4 regions of the Mesorhizobium sp. WSM4809 genome follow, and region 1 is predicted to be linked to each of the others. Evidence: predicted binding sites of a transcription regulator. Region 1 holds the regulator's gene; each other region holds the start of a gene.

Evidence for each region. The regulator LexA, encoded in region 1, represses DNA repair genes until DNA is damaged. The targets are predictions, from matches to a motif close to TGTTCNNNNTGTGTTCNG.
Region 2: a site for LexA is predicted at 1,563-1,580, ahead of AC0L24_RS30255 (ImuA family protein). Genes of this name have one in related genera too.
Region 3: a site for LexA is predicted at 1,616-1,633, ahead of AC0L24_RS32535 (ImuA family protein). Genes of this name have one in related genera too.
Region 4: a site for LexA is predicted at 1,815-1,832, ahead of AC0L24_RS18355 (ATP-dependent helicase). Genes of this name have one in related genera too.

The regions. Positions count from the first base shown of each region.
Region 1 is NZ_JBVVQW010000003.1:260,114-264,152, forward strand. It holds gene kynU (kynureninase) at 1-717, shown strand, start outside; gene lexA (transcriptional repressor LexA) at 1,127-1,867, shown strand; gene AC0L24_RS09365 (ComEC/Rec2 family competence protein) at 1,861-4,039, opposite strand, start outside.
Region 2 is NZ_JBVVQW010000021.1:33,186-37,224, forward strand. It holds gene AC0L24_RS30245 (hypothetical protein) at 52-249, opposite strand; gene AC0L24_RS30250 (hypothetical protein) at 480-674, opposite strand; gene AC0L24_RS30255 (ImuA family protein) at 1,611-2,375, shown strand; gene AC0L24_RS30260 (Y-family DNA polymerase) at 2,287-3,810, shown strand; gene AC0L24_RS30265 (error-prone DNA polymerase) at 3,807-4,039, shown strand, end outside.
Region 3 is NZ_JBVVQW010000029.1:32,843-36,881, reverse strand. It holds gene AC0L24_RS32550 (TetR/AcrR family transcriptional regulator) at 1-580, shown strand, start outside; gene AC0L24_RS32545 (hypothetical protein) at 619-1,044, opposite strand; gene AC0L24_RS32540 (metallopeptidase family protein) at 1,052-1,474, opposite strand; gene AC0L24_RS32535 (ImuA family protein) at 1,657-2,694, shown strand; gene AC0L24_RS32530 (DUF6504 family protein) at 2,636-4,039, shown strand, end outside.
Region 4 is NZ_JBVVQW010000006.1:359,757-363,795, forward strand. It holds gene AC0L24_RS18350 (glucose/quinate/shikimate family membrane-bound PQQ-dependent dehydrogenase) at 1-1,620, opposite strand, end outside; gene AC0L24_RS18355 (ATP-dependent helicase) at 1,872-4,039, shown strand, end outside.

The DNA of each region.
Region 1 (4,039 bases):
GGTGAACTGCGCGACATGGCGGCGCTGACGCGCAAGGCTCATGCGGCCGGAGCGCTGATCGTCTGGGATCTATGCCACACCGCCGGCGCCCTGCCCGTCGAGCTCGATCAGGCAAATGCCGATTTCGCCATCGGCTGCACTTACAAGTACCTCAACGGCGGTCCGGGCGCACCGGCCTTCATCTATGCCGCGCAGCGCCATCACGGCGATATCAGCCAGCCGCTCAGCGGCTGGTGGGGCCATGCGCGGCCCTTTGCCTTCGAACGGGGGTATGTTGCCGGCACCGGTATCCGCCGCTTTCTGTGCGGCACCCAGCCGGTCCTGTCGATGCGGGCGCTCAAAGGCGCGCTTGTCATCTGGAACGACGTCGACATGGCGGCATTGCGAAAAAAGAGCGTCGCGCTGACGGAACTGTTCATCCAGCTCGTCGAAGCAAAGTGCGGCGCCTATGGCCTCACGCTGGAGACCACCCGCGACGCGACCAGGCGCGGCAGCCAGGTGTCGTTCCTTCACGATCACGGCTATCAAATCATGCGGGCGCTGATCGAGCGCGGCGTCATCGGTGATTTTCGCGCGCCATCGACCATCCGTTTCGGCTTCACGCCGCTCTATGTCGGCTACAAGGATGTGTGGCTGGCGGTTGAGGTGCTGGAGGATATTCTGCGCACGGGCGCATGGAAGGACCAGCGTTTCGCCGTCAAGGAAGCCGTTACCTGACGCAACGATCTCCGCGATTTGCCGTCGCCGCCCTCACTGCCCGGCGGATGACGGAGGGCTGAATTCCAGCCACAAATGCCAACAGACGTTGGCGTTTTGGCTCCGTTTCGTTCACGGCAAACCAACGTCCCGAAGATTGATAGCGTCCCTTGTGGAGGTCGATCGGCAGATGATGCCAAGCCTTGGGTCGAGGATGAGCCACAGGTCATTAACCATAATGATTTGAATGTGAGCAGGCGCATTGCCGTGGTTGGCGCCTGTCGATCGCGACCCGCTGGCAAGCCCAAATAATTTCAGCAGCCTTAACAAATTCATTAAACTTTAAACGGTTGCAGAACACAACTGGAACAGATAGTGTTTGTTCTGGGTTTGTTTTTCGATTCTGGTTTCAGGTAATCTGGGGGCCGCCATGCTGACACGCAAGCAACATGAACTGCTGATGTTCATCCATGAACGCCTGAAGGAGAGCGGCATTCCGCCATCCTTCGACGAGATGAAGGAGGCGCTCGACCTTGCCTCCAAATCCGGGATTCATCGGCTGATCACCGCACTTGAGGAGCGCGGCTTTATTCGCCGGTTGCCCAACCGGGCACGCGCGCTGGAAGTGCTGCGATTGCCGGACTCGATCGCGCCCGGCCTCAACGCGGCAAAGAAGTTTTCGCCAAGCGTCATCCAGGGCAGTCTCGGTCAGGGTGGTGCCCTTGGCCGGCAGATCAAGCCGGCGCCTTCGCGGATGCCCTCGCCCGGCAATGATGACGATGCGGTCTCCGCCGTGTCGATCCCGGTCATGGGCCGTATCGCCGCCGGTGTGCCGATCGATGCCATCCAGCATCAGACGCATTCGATCTCGGTGCCGCCGGACATGATCATGGGCGGTGCCCACTATGCGCTGGAGGTCAAGGGCGACTCGATGATCGAGGCCGGTATCTTCGACGGCGACACCGTCATCATCCGCAATGCCGACACGGCGAACCCCGGCGAGATCATCGTGGCGCTGGTCGATGAAGAGGAAGCGACGCTGAAGCGGTTCCGCCGCAAGGGCGCTTCGATTGCTCTCGAAGCCGCCAATCCAGCCTATGAAACCCGTATTTTCGGGCCGGACAGGGTCAAGGTGCAAGGCAAGCTCGTTGGCCTGATCCGCCGCTACTGAGGCGGCTGCGTTTCAGCCACTGGCTTCTCGGGTCTCTTGAAGGGTGGCAGCCCCCTCGCCTCGCGCGAGAATTTGCGTTGCGCATGCCAGGGCCGGTATGGGCTGTCCACGGCGAAGCTGATCGTCGCCGGCGTGGTCGCCGATTGGCGATCGAAGAAGATCGCGGCACTGCCTTTGCGAGCCAGTTGCCGCTTGGTGATGACGAGAACCAGCGGGTTGTGACAGGCGTCATACGCGGTGGCGTCATTGATGACGATCAGCTCGGCGAAACCGCAGGCTTTCCAGGTGTCCTTGCGGTCCTCGACATAGGCAATGATCGCACCGGACGTGTGCCTGGCCACGCAGACGCCTGAGGTGCAATAGAACGGCGATCCCGGCGGTAGCTCAACGGCATCCGCGACGTCGAATTGCCCGTCGCCCTTGTCGAACACCTCCGGCACGACGATGGTTTCGGATATTAGTGCGCGTTTCCAGTTGTCGACGGTGAATTCGTTCGGCCGAGCGCGGCTGACGGCGAGTTCGCCACCGCCGATCGGCAAGGCAACCAGTCGGGCGTCCTCCGAGATCAGCACATCCGGCGTGCGCGTATCCGAGACGGTCAGCAAGCCTGCCAGCGCGAATGGCAGAGCAGCGAGCCGCAGCCAAGTTGTCGCCATTGTCGCGATGACCAGGGCAATTGTCACCAGCAGGACAGATTGCTGCGAAATCAGCCCAACCGCATCGACAGGCGAACGTTCGGAGATCCAACCCGATATGGCGATCATCACCGTCAGACCCTTGCCCATCAGGTAGAGGGCCGGCCAATCCAATCCGAAAGGCATCAGCAGCGCGCTTGCGACAGCCAGGAACATGACGACGGTGACGATCGGCATAACCGCCAGATTGGCGAACAGGCTGAGCGGCGACACACGCTGAAAATGCCAGATGGCAAACAGCGTCGTGGCGCTGCCGGCGATGATGGAGGTCATGGCAAGGCCGGTTGCCGCGAGCACGAACTTTCGCGTCAGGAAACCGGGCATGGATCGCTTTGGGGGCGGCGGTCTTGCTTTTCCCGCGCGGTGAACGGCCCAGCCGGCATAGGCGCCGACCAGAGCCGCGGTCGCGGCGAACGACATCTGAAAACTCGGGCCGACCACCTCATGCGGCGACACCACGATGACGGCGATCGCCGAGATCGCCAGATTGCGCATGGTGAGTGCTGCTCGATCGAACAGCACGGCAATCAGCATCACCGCCAGCATGATGAAGCTGCGCTCGGCGGCAACGACGACTCCAGAGATGATGAGATAGGCCGCGATCGAGAACAGTGCGGCGACGGCGGCATACTTCTTGACCGGGCGACGCGCGGAAAAGTCGGGAAACAACGCGAAGGCGCCGCGCAGCAAGCCCATGATGGTGCCTGCGACCAGCGCCATGTGCAGTCCCGAAATCGAGATGATGTGGTAGATGCCGGTACGTCGCATCGCCTCATTGATGTCATCGGGAATGCCGGCGCGCACGCCGACGATCAGCGCCGCGGCGATCTCGCCTTCGGCGCCGCCGACGCTCGCCCTGATATGGTCGGCGATGGCCTCGCGGGCATTTTCCACGCTAGAGGAAATTCGGGCCGGCAGCGACATGTCGCCACCATCGCTGACGACAAGCTTGGGGTTGCCGAGAAAGAACCCGCTGCCGCCGATGCCGGCAAAATAGCTGTCGAAGGAGAAATCATAGCTGTCCGGCCGCACCGGCCCGGTCGGCGGCAAAAGCTTGGCATATCCAGTGATGAGGGAGCCTGCGGTCACGTCAGCCGGGATCTTGCGTGCCGAAAGCCGCACCCGTTCCGGCGCATAGCGCAGTTTCGGTCTTGCGGTCGATGTCACGTCGATGGTCAGCCGGATACGGCCAGTTTCCATCCGGTCGAGCGAGACGACGCGGCCGGTCACCTGCGTCGAGATTTCCGAGCCCAACATTTGTGTGCCCGCACGCCACGTCTCGACCTTGGCAGCAAGCAGTCCTAGGGCGCACAAAAGCGCCGCCATGAAACACAGATGGGTCTTTGGCCATGAGCGCGAGACCAGCGCACAGATCCCCGTCAAGATGACAACCGCGACAGGTCTCGCAAAGTCGGGTTCAGCCGTCAGCGAAAAATAGCCGATCGCTCCGATCGCCAGGCAGACCGGCACCAGCAGG
Region 2 (4,039 bases), on a different contig from region 1:
CTCCCGAAGGTCCTGGCTTCGGCTTCTCTGATCTGGCACATCGTCGGACACTCAGCGCGTCTTGCCGGAGCGAAGATGCATCTCGATCTTGTTGATGGCCTTGGTGAGGATATCGACTGCCTGCAGATTGACTGCGAAGTCGAAGTTCCCTTGCGCCGTTTCGAATATCAGAACGCCGACCTTGGTCTCGTCGTCGCTCATCATGCCTGTTCCAATGCCGGTCGGCATATAGGGTGGTTTTTCTGACATTGTTCTCTCCTCGGGTGCGGTGTGGGCTGGTCAGGTTTTTAGCCATCCAGCGTGCGACCTGGAGTGGCCAAGCACGATCGATCGACGTTGGCCGTGTAACCCGTTCACCGCTAATCGAAATGCATCGACTGGCCGCGCATCATCGCCAGGGTCAGTGCGATCCGCAATTCTTCACCGTCTTCGCTGGCTGCAGGATCGAAAACGTGGGCATCGTAGGGGTCCTGGTCAATCTAGATCGTCCAGTCCTTGAGTGCCTTGCGAGCCATTTCTTCCACCTGGGCGAGGTTGCTGGTGAAGAAGGGGATACGGTCGCCATTTTCCGAAAGCGGCTCGACCTGATCCAGCGTCGGCCGCTCGGGCACCCAACCAAGAACGAAGGCAATATCGAAATCGATCTGGCGGTCCGGCCCGGTCGTGGTCTCCACCGGGTGACAACATCGGGATAGAGCTGTTTGCGCGCCGGCCACGTGTCCGGGAGCGCCTCGGCCTGCAATCTCGTTCGGGGCACGTCGATCAGCTCCATGATCTGATGGCCCGGAACTTTATCCTCCGGCCAGCCCGCACAACATGCAGTCGTCGCAGCCTCGTCGGCTTCCATCCAGACCGAAGCAGCCTGGTCCTCGTCCTCGGTTGGCTGGTCGTCTTCCGGGAAGCCCTTGATATCCCAGCCTTCCAACGCGAACAAACCTTCCGCGCCTTGCAAAGCCGTAATGCCGGCGCGCGAGAAGACTGCTTCGGCTGCCGCGATCCCGCGTGCCAGTTCCTCGGGCGTTGCACCTTCAATGTTCAAGCGAAGTTCCACGGTTCGCCTCCAGTATCAATCACCAACAGTGAACAAAATAAGAACAAAGGTGTCAATAGACTCCTGATGGTTTGGAAAAATGGTTTTTTTCCAATTGGATAGGGAGATCTGGCAATCGGTTGAGGCTTCGTGCTCAATCCCAACGCAACTGCATTCATGGCCGATGCTACACGCGGACCACCGCGGACGGGGACAGTCGGTCCCGCGTCCCGTCCTGCGGCCGGCGCTATGCTGACGCTCCTACGGCTGTCCTGTTAACCGCCCGCGGCGGGGGCGAATTTCCTCCGTCCCGCGCGCGACAATGTCCGCAATTGCGGACGCGCGCAGGACTGCGGTTTATACGCCGTTTTTCCTTGGGCGCCGCCAGCCGCCGGCGCGAACATCCCAACAGGACAGGTGGCTTCGACGCCTCGTCCTGCTGGCAAACGGTTCTGTCGATGCCACCGGGCGGTCGCCACAAACATTTCTTCCGCAGCGCCACCTCGCCATCCCATTGACTCTTCATTAGGAAGGGAACAAATGAGGAACATTCCGCCACCATGTCGCGTTCAGGGGACAGATGAGTGCATCGACGCCAAACGCTGCTATTTCCGATCTGCGAGATCGCATTGCGCGTCTCGAAGGCGGTAACGCGCGCAAAAGAGCGGTGCTCCCATTCGGTATCTCCTCGATCGACAGTCATCTGCCAGGCGGGGGCGTGGCGCTTGGCGCACTTCATGAAGTTGCCGGCGGCGGCAATGGTGCAATCGATGGCGCTGCCGCGTCGCTTTTTGCTGCAGGCATTGCGGCCAGGACGCAAGGCAAGGTGCTGTGGTGCGTGACGCGCCAGGATCTGTTTGCACCGGCAATCGCACAGGTCGGACTGCATCCCGACCGGGTGATCTATGTCGAAGCCGGTGACGACAAATCCTTGCTCGCCTGCTTCGAGGAAGGCCTGCGGCATGTCGGACTTGGGGCTGTGGTCGCGGAAGTGGCGCGCCTGTCCATGACTGCCTCGCGCCGGTTGCAACTGGCATCGGAAGGCTCCGGCGCGATCGGCATCGCGATCCGCCGCTGGCGCCGCCAGACCGAAGCCGCCGATTTCGGGCAGCCGACGGCGTCCGTCACCCGCTGGCGGGTTTCCGTGCTGCCGTCGCGACCGCTGCCTGTGCCCGGCGTTGGCCGGGCGCGATGGCAACTTGAACTGATCCGGTCTCGTGGAGGGGAAACACTCGATATCGAAGTGGAGGCTTGTGATGCAAAGGGTCGTCTCGCTGTTCCTTCCAAGCTGGTCGACCGACCGGCTCAGAAGGAAATTGGGCGACGTCTCGCCGCCACCGGATAAGCCTTTGGTGCTGGTCGGGCGGCACGGTAATCGTCGCCTGGTGACTGCGGTGGATCGCGCGGCAACAGAAGCGGGCCTGCGCGTCGGAATGCCCGCGACGAAGGCACAGGCCCTCGTCCAGGGGCTGGCGGTCATGGATGCCGAACCTGAAGCAGACGCGCAGGCATTGGATCGGTTGGCCCTGTGGGCTTTGCGGCGGTACGCGCCGATTGTCGCAGCAGATCCTCCCGACGGATTGGTGATGGATACCACGGGCGCCGATCATCTTCATGGCGGTGAACGCTTGATGCTCGCAGATATGGTCGAACGTCTCGGCAAGGTCGGCTTCTCGGCGCGCGCAGCCATAGCGGATAGCTGGGGTGCTGCTCATGCCTTTGCGCGATATGTCAGGCAAGCCGTGAGCGTGGTCGCGGTCAACGCAACCTGCGATGCGATCCTTCCTCTGCCCATCGCAGCATTGCGTTTGCCCGATGAGATCGTCAGCGGTCTGCGGGTTTTGGGCTTCGACAGGGTGGGTGAGCTTCTGCAGCAGCCGCGCGCCCCACTGGCGCTGCGCTTCGGGCCGGAACTCGGCCGCCGGCTTGACCAGGCTGCTGGACGTCTCGCCGAGCCGATAGAGCCAGTGCGGCCGGTCGATGTGGTCGAGGTAAGGCGCGCCTTTGGCGAGCCCATCAGTGCGGCCGAGACAATCGCGCGCTATGTCGGCAAGCTTGTTCAGGCGCTGTGTGTCGGGCTGGAGACCAAAGGGTTCGGCGCCCGGCGGCTTGACCTGCTGCTCTACCGCGTCGACAACCGCGTCGAAGCCATTCGCGTCGGCACGGCCTTGCCTGTCCGTGATGTGAAGCGGCTGACGCGGCTGCTCTGCGACAAGATCGAGACGGTCGATCCGGGCTTCGGCATCGAGCTGATGCGGTTGTCCGCGCCCTTGGCAGAATCACTCGCTCCCAGGCAGACCGTTTCGTCGCTGATCGAGCAACGGGATGCAGACATCTCGGATTTGATCGACACACTCGGCAACCGTGTCGGTGAGGAAAAGCTCTATCGGTTTACCCCGGTTGCCAGCGATGTGCCCGAGCGATCTTTCCGGCGTGTAGCCGCTGCATCGGCTGAGACCGGCGACGCATGGCCAGACCATTGGCCGCGTCCGGCTCGCTTGTTTACCGTGCCGGAGCCGATCGAGGCCATTGCGCTGCTACCGGACCATCCGCCGGCGAGCTTCACCTGGAAAGGCATCCGTCGACGGATCAAGCGCGCCGATGGACCTGAGCGGGTTTTCGGCGAATGGTGGAAGCGCGACGCCGAGCTAACTGCCGTGCGCGACTATTTCCAGGTCGAGGACGAAGCCGGCGAGCGGTTCTGGATTTATCGCGCAGGCGATGGCGAGGATGCCGCGACCGGCTCGCATCGCTGGTTCCTGCACGGCATCTTCGGATGAACGCGTGCTATGTCGAGCTGCAATGCACCTCGCATTTTTCCTTTCTGCGGGGCGCGAGTTCCTGTGAGGAACTGTTCGCGCAAGCAGCCAGCATGGGAATGCCCGCCCTTGCCATCTGTGATCGCAACAGTCTGGCCGGCATTGTCCGCGCCCACGAGGCTGCAAAGGCAACCGGCGTCAGGCTGATCGTCGGCTGCCGGCTGGATCTGGTGGAAGAGATTTCCATCCT
Region 3 (4,039 bases), on a different contig from region 1:
CGACACGTTGATCGATGCTGCAATCCAGCTTGTCGAGGAAGGCGGCCCCGACAATGTGAGCGTGCGCGAAGCCGCAAAGCGGGCCGGCGTTTCGCCCGGCGCGCCCTTCCGGCATTTTCAGTCGAAAACAGCGCTGCTGACCGCGGTCGCCGAACAAGCCATGAACCGGCTGACAGAGGCCGTTGCCAATGCACTTTCAGAAGTCGACAGCGCGGATCCCATCGTGGCCTTCGAAGCAATCGGACAAGGCTATCTGGAATGGGCGATCGGCAATCCCACGCATTTCCAGATCATCAGTTCCCGAACGCTGATTGATTTCGACGCGTCGGACAGTCTTCGCGGTCAGAATGAGGCCATTCGCCGGAAGATGATCGACCTGCTGACCCAGGCGCAGCGGCAGGGTCAGTTGGCTGCGAACGCGGACTTCGATCATCTGGTTCTTGCCGCGCGTGCCTTTGTCTATGGGTTGGCACGAATGGTGGTTGATGGTCATTTTCCGGAGTGGCATCCGTCCGAGCCGCCATCGCTCGCCGTGCGCAAGGCGCTGCATCTTTTCATCAGCCGAATGACCAACCTCTGAGGCGAAACCTCAAAAGGCCTGGTTGATCAGCTAACCGGCTACGCCAGATTTTCCCAGGCGGCTCTGATTTCGTTGAACCGTGCGTCTGCGCGGCCCTCGACGTCATCGCAGCCGAAATAGAGGATCGATAGCGCTGCAAGGAGACCGGGATAGCCGGAGACGGAATCCATTCTCGTAAGGATTTCAGGAACCGGCAACCGCTTGCGTTCAATCATGGAGATCGCGCATTCCGCTGTCATAGGTGCCATCGGGTGGTCGAATTCGGATAGCCAAAAGTCGACCAGGGCAACGAGAGTGGCCGGTTCGACGGCAGCACTTGCGGGCAGATGGCAAAGCTCACCAAGTGCGAGGAAAGCGGCATTCGGTGAAATCCCGACGGCGGTTTCGATCAGTTCCCGGCTTTGTGGAATGTCGTGATACGGCCAGTTGCAATCGATCCGGTCGGCGAATTCTGCTTCCGTCATCTGAGCGCTATTCCGCCGCCTCTTCGATCTTCTCCATGTCATCGTCCGACAGGCCGAAATGATGGCCGATCTCGTGGATCAGCACGTGGGTGACGATGTCGCCCAGCGTCTCCTCGTTCTCTGACCAGTAGTCGAGGATGGCGCGGCGGTAGAGCGTGATGCGGTTCGGGCCCTCGCCGGTCTGCGGGTTCCAGCGCTCGGCGATGCCGCGTCCCTCAAACAGGCCAAGCAGGTCGAAGGGCGTTTCCAGCGACAGATCGTCCATGATCTCGTCGGTCGGGAACTCGGCGATCTGGATGACGATCTCGCCGGTCAGCTTGCGGAAATCCTCCGGCAGATGGGCGTACGCCTCCAGCGCCAGGAACTCCATTTCGTCCATCGAGGGCGAGAGTTCGTCGTGCCAAGTGCGGGTCTTGTAGATGCGGGCCATGCTTTGTCCTTTGATCCCGGCATATAGGCTTTCGCACCGGAATCGGCAAATGAACGGGCCGATGCGCCTGCGCCATCCATGCGGAGAGGAATAAATTCCCCATGACTCCGCTTGACTCTTCCCGTGGCCTCTGGAATCTATAGGAACATAACAGGAACAATTGTGAGTGGAAGCTGACCGTCATGGCGATGACCGCCGTGGCGCGGGAGACTGTTTTTGCCCTGCGCCGCCAGATCGCGAAAATCGAGGGAACGCTGCCCGAGCGCTTGGCTGCGCCGGCCGCCGCGTCCCTTGATGCTGACGTCAACACCGATCTCACAATCGTCCGGCGTGGCATTGCCGCGGCGTTGCCGGATGCGTTCCTGCCTATTGGCGTCGAGCGCCTCGACGCCGCCCTGAGCGGCGGCCTGCCGAAGGCCGCCCTGAGTGAAATCCATGGCAGCGAAACCCGCGATGCCGGGGCCGTCGCCGGCTTCGCTTTGTCGCTCACCAGCCTGATCCTCAAGCAAACGCCGGGGTTGCCGGTGCTGTGGATCGGCACATCGGAGATCTTCCGCGAGGCAGGCTTTCCCTATGCAAGGGGGCTTCACGCCTCGTTCGGCATCGGGCCGGAGCAATTGCTGTTTACCGAGGCGCCAAAGCTTGTCGATGCGCTGTGGGTCGCCGAGGAGGCGGCCCGGATGACGGCGCTGGCCGCGGTCATCCTGGAAGTCCGCGGCAATCCGCAGCGGCTGGACCTGACCGCGACACGCCGGCTGCATGCAAGGGCGCAAGCGGCCGGCCGCCCGGTGTTCCTGCTGCGGCAGGCGGCCGAACCCGAACCGACGGCGGCACCCGTCCGCCTCATCGTCGCATCGGCGCCGGCAACACCGCGCGACACCATCGCCGGGCCGCTGGCCGGTTCGATCGACCGCCCGGCCTTCATCCTCACCATCGGCAAGAGCCGCACGGCCCTGCCTGGACAATTCACACTGGAGTGGAACCCCGATGAACGCGCATTCGACGAAAGAGCGGGCGACGAAGGAGCAGGTGGGGAAAGAAACCGGCCAAAGAATCCTGTCCCTGTGGTTTCCCTATCTGGCGGCGGAAAGGGTCCTGCGCCAGCGTCTGGGGCGGTCCTGGCGTTCCCGGCCGTCGGATCACCCCTCTCACCCGCCGCTCGTGATCAGCCATCGAGACCGCAACGCGCAGCGCATCTCGGCCCTCGACGAGCGGGCTGAGGCCCTGCACCTGAAGCGCGACATGGGCATTGCCGATGCGCGCGCCATGCATCCGTCGATCGACATCGTCGAGGCCGATCCGGAAGCCGACCGCCGTCTGCTCGAAGGCCTTGCCGACTGGTGCGACCGCTACACCCCGCTGGTGGCGCTGGATGGCGCGGACGGCCTGTTTCTCGACGTCACCGGCTGCACCCATCTGTTCGGCGGCGAACGCGCCATGCTGGACGAGATCCTGTCGCGCTTCTTCCATCAGGGTTTCGATGTCCGAGCCGGGCTTGCCGCGACACCGGGCGCGGCCTGGGCGGCGGCACGCTTTTGCAGTGACCGCATCATTGTGTCAGGCGAGGAGGAAGCGCTGCTGGCACCCCTGCCGCTGGCCGCACTGCGCATCGAGCCGGCGACCCGCACCAGCCTGGAAAGCGTCGGCCTGCGCACGGCGGGCGCCGTCATGGCGGCACCGCGCGCGCCGCTCGCCCGCCGCTTTGGCGCCTTGCTGCTCCTGCGCCTCGACCAGGCGCTTGGCCGTCTCGACGAAGCGGTGTCGCCGCGCCTTCCCGTCGCGCCGCTTTCGGTCGAACGCCACCTCGCCGAACCCGTCACCCTGACCGAGGACATCGAACGGCTGGTGGGCATGCTGGCGGCGACCTTGAAAACCGACCTCGAACGCCGCGGCGAGGGTGCCAGGACGCTGGCGCTGCTGCTCTTTCGCGTCGACGGCGCCGTCAGCCGCATCGCCATCGGCACCTCGCGGCCGATGCGCGAACCCATGCTGATCCAGAAACTGTTCCATGAGAGGCTGGCCGCGCTCGAGCAGGATATCGATGCCGGCTATGGTTTCGATCTGGTGCGGCTCTCGGTGTTGGCGGCCGCCACCTTCGACATGCAGCAGGCTGATCTGACTGGTGAAACGATCGACGATGGCGCCGATATCGCGCTGTTCGCTGACCGCATCCGCGCCCGGCTCGGCGAGGGCGCGGTTCTCCGGCCGGTCGCGGTCGAGAGCCATCTGCCGGAGCGCGCCGTCGCCACGATCCCCTTCACCGAAGCGCCGCGCCGGACCACGCCGCCGAAAAAGCCCGGCAGGCTGCAGGCGCCACAAACCATTTTTCCGCCGGAACGGCCAATCCGGCTGTTCCGCTCGCCCGAACCCATCGATGTGCCGGCCACTGAAATGCCGGAAGGACCACCGCTGCACTTCCGCTGGCGGCGCGCGCTCTACCGGGTCACGCGCGCCGAAGGGCCGGAACGCATCGCCGCCGAATGGTGGCGGGAAGCGCCAAGCGACGAGGCGGCATCGACGCGCGACTATTTCCGCATCGAGGATGCCGATGGCCGCCGCTATTGG
Region 4 (4,039 bases), on a different contig from region 1:
GAACATGGTTAGGCCCCACATGTCGGCGCCGGTGAGCGGCTTCGGCATGAAGGTAAGGTCGGAGACCGGCTGCGTTGGCGATGTGTGGTCACCTTCGATCGCGCCGCCGGGCGCCGGCACTTCGTTGACCGCAATGACCGGCTCGCCGGTGCGGCGGTCGAGCACATAGAGGTCGCCCTGCTTGGTCGGCCCGACCAGCGCCGGCACCACCGTGCCGTCGGGTTTGGTGATGTCGATCAGGCTCGGCTGCGCCGGCACGTCCATGTCCCAGAGATCGTGGTGCACGGTCTGCCGCACCCAGCGCACCTGCCCGGTGTTGAGGTCGAGCGCGGTGATCGACGACGAGAACTTCTCGACATTGGCACTGCGCCCGGCGCCGAGCTGGTCCGGCGTCTGGTTGCCGAGCGGCACGTAGAGCAGGCCGAGCTTCTCGTCGGCGCTCGGCGTCGACCACATGTTGGGCGAGTTGGCGGTATAGGTCTGGCCGGCCGGCAGCGGCGTCGTCTGGTCCGGATTGCCGGAATCCCAGTTCCACACCAGCGCGCCGGTGGCGGCGTCGTAGGCGCGGATGACGCCGGACGGCTCCTGCGTCGAATAATTGTCGTTGACCGCGCCGCCGACAATGATCTTGCCGCCTGAGATCAGCGGTGCCGAGGTCGAGTAATAATAGCCCGACTTCGGATAGGGCATGTTGGTCAGAAGGTTCAGCGTGCCGCCCTCGGCAAAAGCCTGGCAGATCTGCCCGTTGGCGGCATCGAGCGCGATCAGCCGCGCGTCCGAGGTCGGCAGGTAGACGCGGGTCGCACAGGGCTGCCCGGCGGCGCCGGCGGCATCGGCGTAATAGGCCACGCCGCGGCAGGTCTGGTGCTGGCGGTCCTTGTCGAGCTTGACCTTGGGATCGAAGCGCCATTTCTCCTTGCCGCTCGCGGCATCGATTGCGATGGCGAAATTATGCGGCGTGCAGATGTAGAGCGTGTCGCCGATCTTCAGCGGCGTCACCTGATAGGTGGTCTCGCCGACATCGTCGGGACCCTTCACGTCGCCGGTCTGGTAGGTCCAGGCGGGCTGCAGCTTGGCGACATTGTCCGGTGTGATCTGGTCGAGCGGCGAATAGCGCTGGCCGAACTGCGTGCGGCCGTAATAGTGCCATTCGCCGGCCGGCACATCATTGCCGAGATTGGCGTTGGCGACCACCTTGTCGGTGCCGAGTTCGCCGGCAATATCCTTCGGATCCGAAGTCATCGAATAACCGGCGACGGCTAATGATGCCAGCACGGCAAGGATCAGCGGCGCGCGTGCGTCAGGACCGACAAGACCCCGCCTCGCCCACGGCATCAGCAGCCACAAAGCGAGAAGCACGATGATGCCGCCGCGAGGCCCGAGTTCCCACCAGTCGAAGCCGGTTTCCCAGACCGCCCAGGCCAACGTGCCGAGCACGATCACCGCGTAGAGCCACAAAGCAGTCGACCTGCGCCGGTAAAGCAGCCAGGCGGCGATCAGGAAGGCAAGGCCAGCAACGACATAGTACCAGCTGCCGCCCAGCATCGCCAGGCGGATACCGCCGCCGCCGAGTGCCAGGCCGATGAGGAAAAGAATGAGGGAGGTGATGGTGACAGCCAAGATGATACTCCTTCGACTGTTGCGCTTTGCGGCGCTGCCATGGCAACCCGGCATTGCGTCGCTGCCCGAAGCACAACTTTCTCCCGACGGTCCCGCCTGTCAAGCATGGGCCTCAAGCGCAGGCGGTAATGGTCCATCGCCATTGGGATAACATCGACCGCACTGGGAGCGTGGGCAGCAATCGGGCACTTTAGCGGAACAAAACGTAGACAGTTCTGGTCTTTCCCCACCGAATCACTACATTCGGGGCAATGTCCGGCTTTTCCGAAGACATGCCCTTTTTCGACGAACCCAATGCGCGGCCCACGGCCCCGTCGGGCATCGCCGCGCGCGCCATGGCTGCCCGCAGCGGTCAAAACAACGCACCCGACTACCTGAAGGGCCTCAACCCGGAGCAGCGGCTAGCTGTTGAAACCACCGAAGGTCCGGTTCTGGTGCTGGCCGGAGCGGGCACCGGCAAGACCCGCGTGCTCACCACCCGCATCGCCCACATCCTCGCCACCGGCAAGGCGTTCCCGTCGCAGATCCTCGCGGTGACCTTCACCAACAAGGCCGCGCGCGAGATGAAGATCCGCATTGGCGTGCTGATCGGCGAAGGCAATGTCGAGGGCATGCCATGGCTCGGCACCTTCCACTCGATCGGCGTGAAGCTGCTTCGCAGACATGCCGAACTCGCCGGTTTGCGCTCCGACTTCACCATCCTCGACACCGACGACGTCGTGCGGCTGATCAAGCAGTTGATCCAAGCCGAAGGTCTGGACGACAAGCGCTGGCCGGCCAAGCAGTTCGCCCAGATGATCGACGGCTGGAAGAACAAGGGGCAAGGCCCGGCCGACATCGCCGAGGGCGACGCCCGCGCCTTCGCCAACGGCAAGGGCCGCGAACTCTACAAGGCCTATCAGGAGCGGCTGAAGACGCTGAACGCCTGCGATTTCGGCGACCTGCTGTGCCACCCGATCCGCATCTTCCGCGCCAATCCGGACGTGCTGAAGGAATACCACAGGCGCTTCAAATACATCCTCGTCGACGAGTATCAGGACACCAATACCGCGCAGTACATGTGGCTGCGCCTCCTGGCGCAGCGGCCTCAAGGCAAGCCGATCTCCCCCCTTGAGGGGGAGATGTCCGGCAGGACAGAGGGGGGCGCCTCGCGCCGACAGGCTGGAGGGACAGCGCCCCCCTCTGTCGCCTCCGGCGACATCTCCCCCTCTAGGGGGGAGATTGGGCGCTCTTCGGCCGAAACCCGCGCCACCGTAAACATCTGCTGCGTCGGCGACGACGATCAGTCGATCTATGGCTGGCGCGGTGCCGAGATCGACAACATCCTGCGCTTCGACAAGGATTTTCCCGGCGCCACCATCATCCGGCTGGAGCGCAACTACCGCTCGACCGCGCACATCCTTGGCGCTGCCTCCCACCTCATCGCCCACAATGAGGGCCGCTTCGGCAAGACGCTGTTCACGGACCGCAACGATCCCGAAGACGGCAAGGTGCATGTCCACGCCGCCTGGGATTCCGAGGAAGAAGCGCGCGCCGTCGGCGAGACCATCGAGACCTACCAGCGGCAAAAGCACAATCTCAACGACATGGCGATCCTGGTCCGCGCTTCCTTCCAGATGCGCGAATTCGAGGACCGTTTCGTCACGCTCGGCCTCAATTACCGCGTCATCGGCGGCCCGCGCTTCTACGAGCGCATGGAGATCCGCGATGCGCTGGCCTTCTTCCGCGTCGTCGCGCAAGGCGCCGATGACCTTGCCTTCGAGCGCATCGTCAATGTACCCAAGCGCGGCCTGGGTGAAGCCACCATCCGCCAGATCCACGACACCGCGCGTGCGCTGCGCATCCCGATGCTGGAAGCCGCCGCCAAGCTCGCCGAAAGCGACGAGCTGAAGCCGAAGCCGCGCGCTGCCTTGCGCGAGGTGGCGGCCAATTTCGAACGCTGGCAAAAGGCCCTGGAAACCACGCCGCATACCGAACTCGCCGAGACCATTCTCGAAGAGAGCGGCTACACCGACATGTGGAAGAACGACCGCTCGGTCGAAGCGCCCGGCCGGCTGGAGAACCTGAAAGAACTGATCCGCTCGATGGAGGAGTATGAGTCGCTGCGCTCCTTCCTCGAACATGTCGCACTGGTCATGGATGCCGAGCAGAACGCCGGGCTCGACGCCGTCTCGATCATGACGCTGCATTCGGCTAAGGGCCTCGAATTCGAGACCGTCTTCCTGCCCGGCTGGGAGGAAGGCCTGTTCCCGCATCAGCGCGCGCTCGATGAAGGCGGCCGCTCCGGGCTGGAGGAAGAGCGCCGCCTTGCCTATGTCGGCCTGACCCGCGCCAAGAAGAACCTGCATCTGTGGTTCGTCTCCAACCGCCGCATCCACGGCCTGTGGCAGTCGACCATTCCGTCGCGCTTCCTCGACGA